Regions from separate parts of the Paenibacillus hodogayensis genome, predicted to be linked through region 2. Evidence: riboswitches for the same ligand, from Rfam matches in the RefSeq annotation. Region 2 holds a riboswitch; each other region holds the start of a gene.
What was found. A riboswitch is a leader RNA that binds a small molecule or an ion and turns the genes downstream of it on or off. The one in region 2 is predicted to bind cyclic di-AMP.
Positions count from the first base shown of each region.

Region 1: another riboswitch for cyclic di-AMP. It lies ahead of ABD796_RS24955 (hypothetical protein); the one in region 2 lies ahead of ABD796_RS01305 (KamA family radical SAM protein).
Region 3: another riboswitch for cyclic di-AMP. It lies ahead of ABD796_RS08045 (CAP domain-containing protein); the one in region 2 lies ahead of ABD796_RS01305 (KamA family radical SAM protein).

Region 1 is NZ_BAAAYO010000011.1:73,845-76,997, reverse strand. It holds gene ABD796_RS24960 (AraC family transcriptional regulator) at 13-894, opposite strand; cyclic di-AMP (ydaO/yuaA leader) riboswitch at 1,371-1,539, shown strand; gene ABD796_RS24955 (hypothetical protein) at 1,658-2,071, shown strand; gene kdpF (K(+)-transporting ATPase subunit F) at 2,181-2,297, shown strand; gene kdpA (potassium-transporting ATPase subunit KdpA) at 2,335-3,153, shown strand, end outside.
Region 2 is NZ_BAAAYO010000001.1:339,279-342,431, reverse strand. It holds gene ABD796_RS01310 (uracil/xanthine transporter) at 1-289, shown strand, start outside; gene ABD796_RS01305 (KamA family radical SAM protein) at 435-1,619, opposite strand; cyclic di-AMP (ydaO/yuaA leader) riboswitch at 1,884-2,037, opposite strand; gene ABD796_RS01300 (carbohydrate ABC transporter permease) at 2,165-2,977, opposite strand; gene ABD796_RS01295 (carbohydrate ABC transporter permease) at 3,006-3,153, opposite strand, start outside.
Region 3 is NZ_BAAAYO010000002.1:586,054-589,206, reverse strand. It holds gene ABD796_RS08055 (deoxyribonuclease IV) at 1-683, shown strand, start outside; gene purU (formyltetrahydrofolate deformylase) at 743-1,642, shown strand; cyclic di-AMP (ydaO/yuaA leader) riboswitch at 1,844-1,977, shown strand; gene ABD796_RS08045 (CAP domain-containing protein) at 1,985-2,842, shown strand; gene tkt (transketolase) at 3,065-3,153, shown strand, end outside.

The DNA of each region.
Region 1 (3,153 bases), on a different contig from region 2:
GAGCCTGTCGGGTCATCTACTCAGTTCGTCATTTGCATTCTCAAATATTGCGTGTATGGGAAATTGGCTGCGATATTCGAGTGGAGGAAGACCGACATGCCGGCGGAATAAGCGATAAAAGGAAGGGACGCTTTGAAAGCCGCTCTCGAAGCACACGTCGGCTACACTCAAATGAGTGCTATGGAGCAGCCGCTTCGCTTCGTTGATGCGGAGCCCGAGCAAGTACTCCTTAAAGCCCCGCCCCAATTCCTGATGGAACATGCGGCTGGCGCGGGATGGGCTGATATGAAGCGCCGCCGCTACCTCCGTCAGATCTAGAGGACCGCGGAATCGTTCTTCGATCAGGGTGAGAGCCGGCCGCATTCGGCGAAAACTGTCGCTCATCTTCTTCCATTGGCTTTTGGACACGTTCGTCGCGTAATGACGCAGAAGCAGCACGCATAGATGGAGGAGGGCGCTTTTCGCCATACTCCGGTAGCCCTCCGGCTTCTCCGTAAGCTCTCGCCAGATGGTCTCGATCAAGGAGCCGATCGTATCGGCGAGCGAAGTTCCCGCCGGAATGCGGTTATCAAAATGATCGGAGCGATAAGCGAACGGCAGCAGCAAAGCTTCTTCTTCTTCCAGCAGCATGCGCGGCTCGAAGTTGAGGAACAGATACGTGCTGGGGTCGGATTCATCCGAGCTCGCGATGTGCCGCTCCAGGTTGTTGACGAGAAAAATATCCCCGGCCGTGACGGTATACCGTTTATCCCCAAAAAAGAAGAAACCGCTCCCGGACAGGCAGAGGCCGATTTCCAGACTGGAATGATAATGCAGCGGGGCGATAGCCGTTTTGGGCGTCCAACGGAAAGCGTTGATCGGGATATCGTTCTCATAATGAATATTTAACTTCATAAATGACCTCGGTATGGTGTAATCGATCGGATCAAAAACCTATATAGGTTAGCATACCACGGAAATGCGGCGCAAGCGGCAGTTCATATGGAACAATTTTGGCGAAATTTCCAAAGTGGAAGCGGATTCATTAGCAGATGGCTTCTGTTCTTGAAGCCAAAGCTTCCTGAAGCTGTTTTTTTCATCATTTTCATGAAAAACGGTGAAAAAGGGAGCGCGATAAAGCATTTGGCAGATCGGTATCGGATTGCTTCCAGCTAGTGACGGATTGTGCCGGAATTGAAAGTCCGCCACCCTTTACAGAACGACCCGGCAAGCGTAAGATACGGTTCATGAATTGAATAAGATTCCTGACGTCGCACGCCGCTTCGGGAGAGAGGATGATGAAGTTTGCGAGACGTCGGCGCGGCCGCGAGATTCAGGCTGCCGTAGGTTATTTGCAGCGCCGTTTTATGAAAAAGGGTTTCATCAAGAAAATCGCAGTATCGCTGAGTCCTTGAATGGAAAAGGAACGGGGGAACCAAACGAAAGCCGCCCGGCGGCTTTCATGGGGTGAATCCTTCGGCATGCAGCCATGCCGAAGGTAGGGCGACTCTCACGCCCGAATCCGACAGCTAACCTCGTAAGCGTATCGAGAGAGGCAACGATCGCATGTGCTGAGCGCGCAGGGTGTATATCTCTGTGTGTCTGGAGAAGCCGCGAGAGGAGTTTCTACTCTTATCGCAGGCTTCTTTTTGTTGCCTTCTCTATTCAGGAGGAGAAGATGAAAATGGAAAAGCAGGAAGTATTTCTCGTGTCGGCCGCAAGCAAGGCCGGCGAAGCGTTTATCCGCAAGCTAATTCAGCACCGCATTCCACTGGTGGCGCTAGCCAACAATGCCAAGGAACGCGAAAAGCTGGAAGAAATGGGCGTAAAGAAGATCGTCATAGTGGATACTACGGACGAAAGCACGTGGGTTGCGCCGGAGTACAGCATCACCAAAATCTTTTTGTTCGAGAGCAGCCAGAACTTGAGCTGCCGGTATATCCGCTTATGCAGAAGCTGGACCGCCAACGCCATCGTGGTCATTACTCGCTCCAATAAGCCGAGGCTGATGTACAGGGCGCTGGGCGCCAACTGCGTTATTCATACGACCAATGACGACGTCTCGTCGTTATTTCAGTCGTTGGTCGGGTAAAGATAGAGCAACGGAACGGAAAAGAAGAGGAGGAACTTGACATGGCCGATCTGTATATGCTGCTGCTTCTGGCCGCCTGCTTCGCGCTTGTCGCCGGTTTCCTGAAAGGGTGCGGCCGCGTGGTCGAATCGGGGGGAGGCGAGCGCCCGTGATCGTCGTTTACGCATTCACCGCGTTTTTATTCGTCTACCTGGTGTACGCGCTGCTCAACCCGGAAAAGTTTTAAATACATTCGGATCGGTACAAGGGAGGCCCTTTGGATGATGGGCATATTGCAAATTGCCGCGGTCATCGTCATCGTCGTGCTGCTGGTGAAGCCGCTAGGCACTTATTTGTATAACGTATTCCGCAACGAGACGAACGCGACGGATCGCCTGTTCGTTTTCGCGGAACGGCCGATCTTCGCGCTGATCGGGCTGAAGCAGCCTAAAGGCATGACATGGAAAACGTACGGCCTCAGCTTTCTAGTCACCAATATCGTCCTGGCGACGGTCAGCTACCTGCTGTTGAGAATCCAGAACCTGCTGCCGCTCAATCCGAACGGCATCGACGGCATGGAGCAGACGCTGACGTTCAATACCGTCATCAGCTTTATGACCAATACGAACTTGCAGCATTACAGTGGCGAGACGGGACTCTCGTATTTTTCCCAGATGGCCGTCATCACGATGATGATGTTCACCTCGGCCGCAACCGGACTGTGCGTGGCGATCGCCTTCGTTCGAGCCATTACCGGCAAAGGGGAAACGGTCGGCAATTTCTTCGAGGATTTCGTCAAGGCGCACACCCGCGTGTTTTTGCCGCTGGCTTTTATCGTGGCGATCGTGCTCGTCGCTTTGCGGGTTCCGCAAACGCTCGGCCCCTCCCTGACGGTAACGGGGCTCGAGGGGCAGCAGCAGAGCATTCCGGTCGGGCCGGTAGCGTCGCTGGAATCGATCAAACATCTGGGCACGAATGGCGGCGGCTTCTTCGGGGCGAACTCGTCCCACCCGTTCGAGAACCCGAGCCCGCTTACGAACGTGATCGAGATCGTCTCGATGTGGTGTCTGGGGGCGGCGCTGCCTTACACGTACGGACTGTTC
Region 2 (3,153 bases):
GCAGGCGGTGTTGTTCGTCGCCTATTGGCCGCTGTTCGGCTCCGCTCTGCGAGCAGCGTCGAAGCTGACGCTGACGAATGGGGTGGTAACCCGTCTGGCCGGTCCGGTCGTGCTCGGCGTATCCTTGATGAACGTGCCGGCGGAGGCGTTCCTGGAGCTGCCGCCGTTCATCCGGCCGCTGATCGGCAACGGGCTGTTGATGGGGGTGCTAGTGGCTGTCGTGGCGGAAAATGTGTTCGTGCGCCGCCCGAAGTCGGCTGCTCCGCCGCAAACGGACGCCGCGGAGTGACGGGAAGAATACGAATCAAAGAAAAGCAGGCCGTCGGCGGTGTCCGATGGCCTGCTTCGTTTGGTGCGTAGTGCAATATCCCGGTTTCGGGCCGATGCGACAGGCCACGGAGCGACAGGGCGAGGAGACTCTGCGGAGCGAGGCTTCAACCGCGGGCGGTAAGACGGCGTGCCCTCTGCTGGGGCATATCCGGCAGCTCGTTGACCGAAACGACGTCGGCCGTTTTTTTCTTCGGCTTCGCCCAGTACCGCTCGTTGCCGGGCAGGTCGTCGAACCAGGAAGCATCCTTCGGGCAGTCGAGCGCCATGAAGGTGCCATACCGGTTATCGCGCGACTGATGATATTTCAAGTAAGCTTTGCCGTCCTCGATCGCCAATATCTCGATCTTGCCCGAGGTGTGGCTCATCGACAGCCGGACGCGCTTGCCGAGACCGGACGTGCGGGCCTTCGCTTCCTCGACGATCCGGTAAGCTTCCTCCAGCGTGAGGACGAAATCGCGGTTGCCGGCCACCGGGCGGTTGATGAAAAAATAATACGGGGTGACGCCGGCCCACGACAGCTGGTCCAGCAGCTCGCCCAGCACGGCCGGATCGTCGTTGATGCCGCGCAGCACCGGCGTCTGATTGACGACGATGGCGCCGGCCTCGTGCAGCGCCTCGAAGCCCCGCTTCGCCTCCGGCGTAATTTCCCGCGGATGGTTAATATGCGCCATGACATAGATGCGCCTTTCCGCGCTGGAAAATTCACGTATCGTAGCAAGCAGCTCCTTATCCTCATAAATGCGCATCGGATTGAATACCGGGAGCTTCGAGCCGAGCCGGATAATTTTCACATGCTCCATCGCCCGCAGTCTTTCGAAGATCGAACGCAGCTTCGGAGTAGCCAGAATGAGACTGTCGCCGCCGGTAAGCAGCACGTTGTTGATCTCCGGATGTCGGGAGATGTACTCCAGCCCGGGCTCCACGTCGGACAGCGCCTCTTTGACGTCGTTGCGAAACAGACGCTTGCGGAAGCAGTACCGGCAATAGGCGCCGCACACTTCGGAGACGATCAAGAGAGCGGTCGTGCGGTATTTGTGCTGGCACCCGGGCACGACGTAGTTCGTATCCTCGTCGGAAGCGTCCCAGCGGCCGTACTCCTGCAACTCCCCTTCGTTCGGAATGACCAGCTTGCGGATCGGATCGTTCGGGTCGGTCCAGTCGATCAAATTCAGGTAATAGTCGTTGACGCGAAATACGAATTTCTCCGTAATTGCCTTGAGCCTTTTCCGTTCCGTCTCCGGAATCTCCGTCAATTTGTCGATATCGGTCATGTACTTCGGCTGTGCCAATGCGCATACCTCCCATTTCCTCTGGTTTGATCTATGTGATCCGCCGAATCGCCGTTCCGTCTCCGGTTTCAAGCGGACCGGACAGACGACTCGAAGGGTAAAGCGCTCTATTTAAAAATATAAATAATGGATGATTTTGAATTTTAAGGATTTAATGAAGACGAAAAAAAGCCCGCAAGCATCCAGGGGCGCATATCCCCTGTAGGCTAGGGCCTTTTAAAGACAGAAAAAGACCCTGGTAGCGGGTCAAAATCGCGATATATGCATTGACCCATCTGCTGCTGACGAGGTTAGCTGTCGGACTCGGGAAAGATGGTTCCCTACGACGGTCTGCCTGACGCAAACCGTTGATTCGCCCCTGAAGAGTGGTTCCCCCGCTTTCCGATTACGATAATCGGAAATTAAGCGTACTGAAATTGTATATAACGACGGTACGGAAGTCAAGGGGAAATGTAAAAAAACGGGATCGCCAGCCGTTGGTCCGCCGCGCGGTTTCCTCCGCGCTTCGTCCGGGAGGGCGCAAGCGGGAGGGGCCGTACGTACGTTTATTTGATGCCGGAATGGATGAAGCTGTTCATAAACTGCCTTTGGAAAAGCAGGAAGGTGACCAGTAGCGGCGTAATGACGAGCAGCGTCGCCGCGCTGACCTCGGTCCACTGCGCCCCGATCTCGAACGACTGCGCGAAGATGGCGAGTCCGACGGTCAGAGGACGGTTCTGTACGGAGTTGGTCACGATAAGCGGCCACAGGAAGTTGTTCCAGTGGTAGCTGACGGAGACGAGTCCGAAGGCGATGTAGGACGGACGGGCGAGGGGGAAATATATTTTCCACATAATCTGCCATTTCGAAAAACCTTCTACGCGGGCCGCTTCGTCAAGCTCCGGCGGAATCGTCTTGAACATTTGACGCAGGAGGAATATGCCGAAAGCCGAAGCGAAGTAGGGCATCATGATGCCGAGCTTCGTATCCAGCAGCGACAGCTCCTTGAGCACGTTGTAGTTGGGAAAGATGAGCACGTCTGCCGGGATCATGATCTGTACGAGAAACAGCAGGAACACGATGTTTTTCCAGCGGAACTCGACCCGGGCGAACGCGAACGCCGCCATCGTGGCCGTGACCATCTGCACGGCGAACACGCACGCGACGATCAGCACGGTGTTGACGTAATATTGCGCGAACGGAGCCGCCGCCCACACTACCGCGAAGTTGTCGAACGTAAAATCAAGCGAGAACGAAGGGGACAGCGCAAGCTGCTTCGGCCGGAAGGCGGTCAACACCACCCACAGCAGCGGGACGAACCAGAGCGCGGCAAGCGCAAGCAGCAGCCATCGGCCGATATTCCACGATTTCAACCGCATAAGCACGCCTTTCTTCCCGTAGGGAGAGTTAATTGTAATGAATCTTCTTGTCGAGCCCGAAGAAATTGAGCGCCGCGAACAGCAGCAGCACCGCGATCATCACGACGGTGAGCGTGGACGCCATCCCTTGGTCCCAGAAGCTGAAGGCCGATTCGTAGATATAATACAAGAGCAGG
Region 3 (3,153 bases), on a different contig from region 2:
GCAAGGGCTCGGAGATCGGCCGTTCGTTCGAGGAGCTGGCGCAGATTATGGACAAGGTCGAGGACAACAAGCGGTTGACCGTCTGTCTGGACACCTGTCACGTGCACGATGCCGGTTACGACATCGTGAACGATTTCGACGGCGTATTGGATCATTTCGACAAAACGGTCGGATTGGACAGGCTGGCCGTTATCCATCTAAACGATAGCAAAAACGTCCGCGGGGCCGGCAAAGACCGCCATGCTCCGGTCGGCGCGGGGCTGATCGGCTACAAAGCGATGAACTATATCGTGCACCACGACAGTCTGCAGCATTTGCCGATGATTTTGGAAACGCCGTGGATCGGCAAAGAGGACAAAACCGTCCGTCCGATGTACGAAGCGGAAATTGCCCTGCTGCGCGGAGATTTGAACGGGCGCTTCGGAGGGGATTTCCTCGATCATCTGGATCGGCTGCATCATTATTTCGGCAAGCAGGAGATCGATCACCGCGAATTTATTTTGTCTACCTGGGACGTTCTGAAGAACGATGCAAAGGCGAAGAAGGCCGACCCGCGCGAGCCGATGGAACGGCTGTACGATATGGTAGAGGAAAGCCGTTTGTTCCCCGACCTGAGCGAGGAGCAGATCAACCATCGCATTACGGCATGGTTTGCCGGCAAGGAGCTGTTGGCCTCAGTCTGATCGGCGGGCAGCTTGATCAAGAAACAAGCGGAGAAGAGAGAGAGGAACGAGAAGCCATTATGAGTCCATTGGTTACACCAACGAATCATCCCCGTTCCGACCGTCATCGCGAGAGGGCGAGGATGCTGATCTCTTGCCCGGACCGCCCGGGAATCGTCGCGGGCGTTTCGCAATTCTTATCCCGGCACGGGGCGAATATCGTCCAGTCGGACCAGTATACGATGGACCCGGAGGGCGGACTGTTTTTCATTCGGCTGGAATTCGATCTTCCGGAGCTGGAGGAGCGCTTGCCCGCTCTGAAGCGCGATTTTGCCGAGACGACTGCCCGTGAATTTGCCATGGACTGGCGGGTGACGCAAGCGGGTCGGAAGCAGCGCCTGGCCATCTTCGTCTCGAAGGAGGACCACTGCCTGCTGGAGCTGCTGTGGCAATGGAAATCCGGCGACTTGTACGCCGATATCGCCATGGTCGTCAGCAACCACCCCGATATGCGGGAGACGGTCGAAACGTTCGGTATTCCGTACCATCACGTTCCGGTTACCGCCGAAACGAAGCGTGAAGCGGAGGAGAAGCAGCTGGAGTTGACCGGGGGAGTCGATACGATCGTTCTGGCGCGGTATATGCAGATCATTTCCCCGACGTTCATCGAGCGTTTCCCGAACCGGATCATTAATATTCACCACTCGTTCCTGCCGGCCTTCGTAGGAGGTAAACCGTATGCGCAGGCTTATGCGCGCGGCGTGAAAATTATCGGGGCGACGGCGCATTACGTGACCGAGGAGCTGGACGGAGGACCGATCATCGAGCAGGACGTGCAGCGAGTAAGCCATCGCGACAACGTAGACGCGTTGAAGCGGATCGGCCGGCATATCGAACGCATCGTATTGGCCAGAGCGGTCGCATGGCATGCCGAGGACCGGATTTTAACCCATCAGAACAAAACGGTTGTGTTTAATTGAATCGGTTTTCATAGAAAAGATAAGGACATCTTTCGCCGTCTTCCGGACGCGCAAGATGTTCTTTTTTTGTATGCGCAGCAAGGCTTCCCGGCCGAATGGAAAACATTATGCAGTGACCCGTCCATAGAGCCATGTTACGATGTAGAAACCGCAGAGGAGACGGCAGGCCGCAACAAGCTTTTGCCGTTTTTTCATGGGGAATACAACAACAGGCCGAAGCTTCTTCGGAAGCGCGGGGAACCCAATGTTCCGGGGTGAAGCCCATCGCAGGGCAGGGGGATTGCTCTTTGACCCGAACCCGTCAGCTAACCTCGCAGGCCCAAACAAGGAGAGGATTTTTACATGCGTTTCAAGAAAACCGTAATGACCGGAGCACTCGCCCTAAGCGTAATCGTCGGTACAGGTTCCGCGTACGCTTCACCCAGCACGTCGGCGGATCGTGTGTCGAATGGAAATATAGCCGATTGCTACGGACTGTCCTTGAACGGTCAAGCTCTAAACGTTCAGTCCTTGAACGGGCTGAAGCTGAACGGTCAATCGCTGAGCGATTTGCTAAACGGTCTGTCTCTGAACGATCTGCTTCAATCGATCCAGCAAGGTAAGACGACTATAGTATGGCCGGGAATGTCGAACGGTATTCCGGGTTCGCAAGGCGGCGGTGCTGACCATAACGGCAGCTCCGGAACCGATCAAGGAAGCGGAGACGACGGGACGAACGGCGGACAAGCCGGAGGCGGTACGGAAACGGGAACGGTTCCGAGTCCGGGGGCCGGTACAGGTAACGGAACCGGCACGGGCGGCACCCCTACCGGCAACGAGAATGCTCCGACATCGGCTTATGCCGAGCAAGTCGTGTCGCTCGTTAACCAGGAGCGCGCAAAAGCCGGTCTGAAGCCTCTTGCCAGCGATGCGGCCTTGACGAACATGGCGCTGGACAAAGCGAAAGACATGTACAACAATAACTATTTCGATCATACGTCCCCGACCTACGGATCGCCGTTCGATATGATGAAGTCCTACGGCATTCAATATTCGTATGCAGGAGAGAATATCGCCAAGGGCCAACGCAATCCGCAGGAAGTCATGAATGCATGGATGAACAGCGAAGGCCACCGGCAAAATATTATGAGCCCGAACTTCACGAAGATCGGCGTAGCGTACTATAACGGCGAATGGGTGCAGGAATTTATCGCCAACTAATTCGCAGATTCTGAAACAAAAATCCGACAGCCGAAGGTTTCCTTCGGCTGTTTGGCTTGTATTGAATATTGAGAACGGTTTTCAGTCATAGATTGTGGTAAACGGCGAAAGCAAATGGTACAATAATGCAAAGCGACTGCAAGTGTCCGCTGGACAAAGAGCAGGGTTCGCGTCCGGTAGACAACCGCGATGCGCAATACCGATTTTGGGAGGAATGGAACGATGACGTCTCAAACGAAATCAATCGACCAGTTGGCGATCGATACGATCCGTACGCTGTCTATTGATGCCGTGCAAAAAGCGAATTCCGG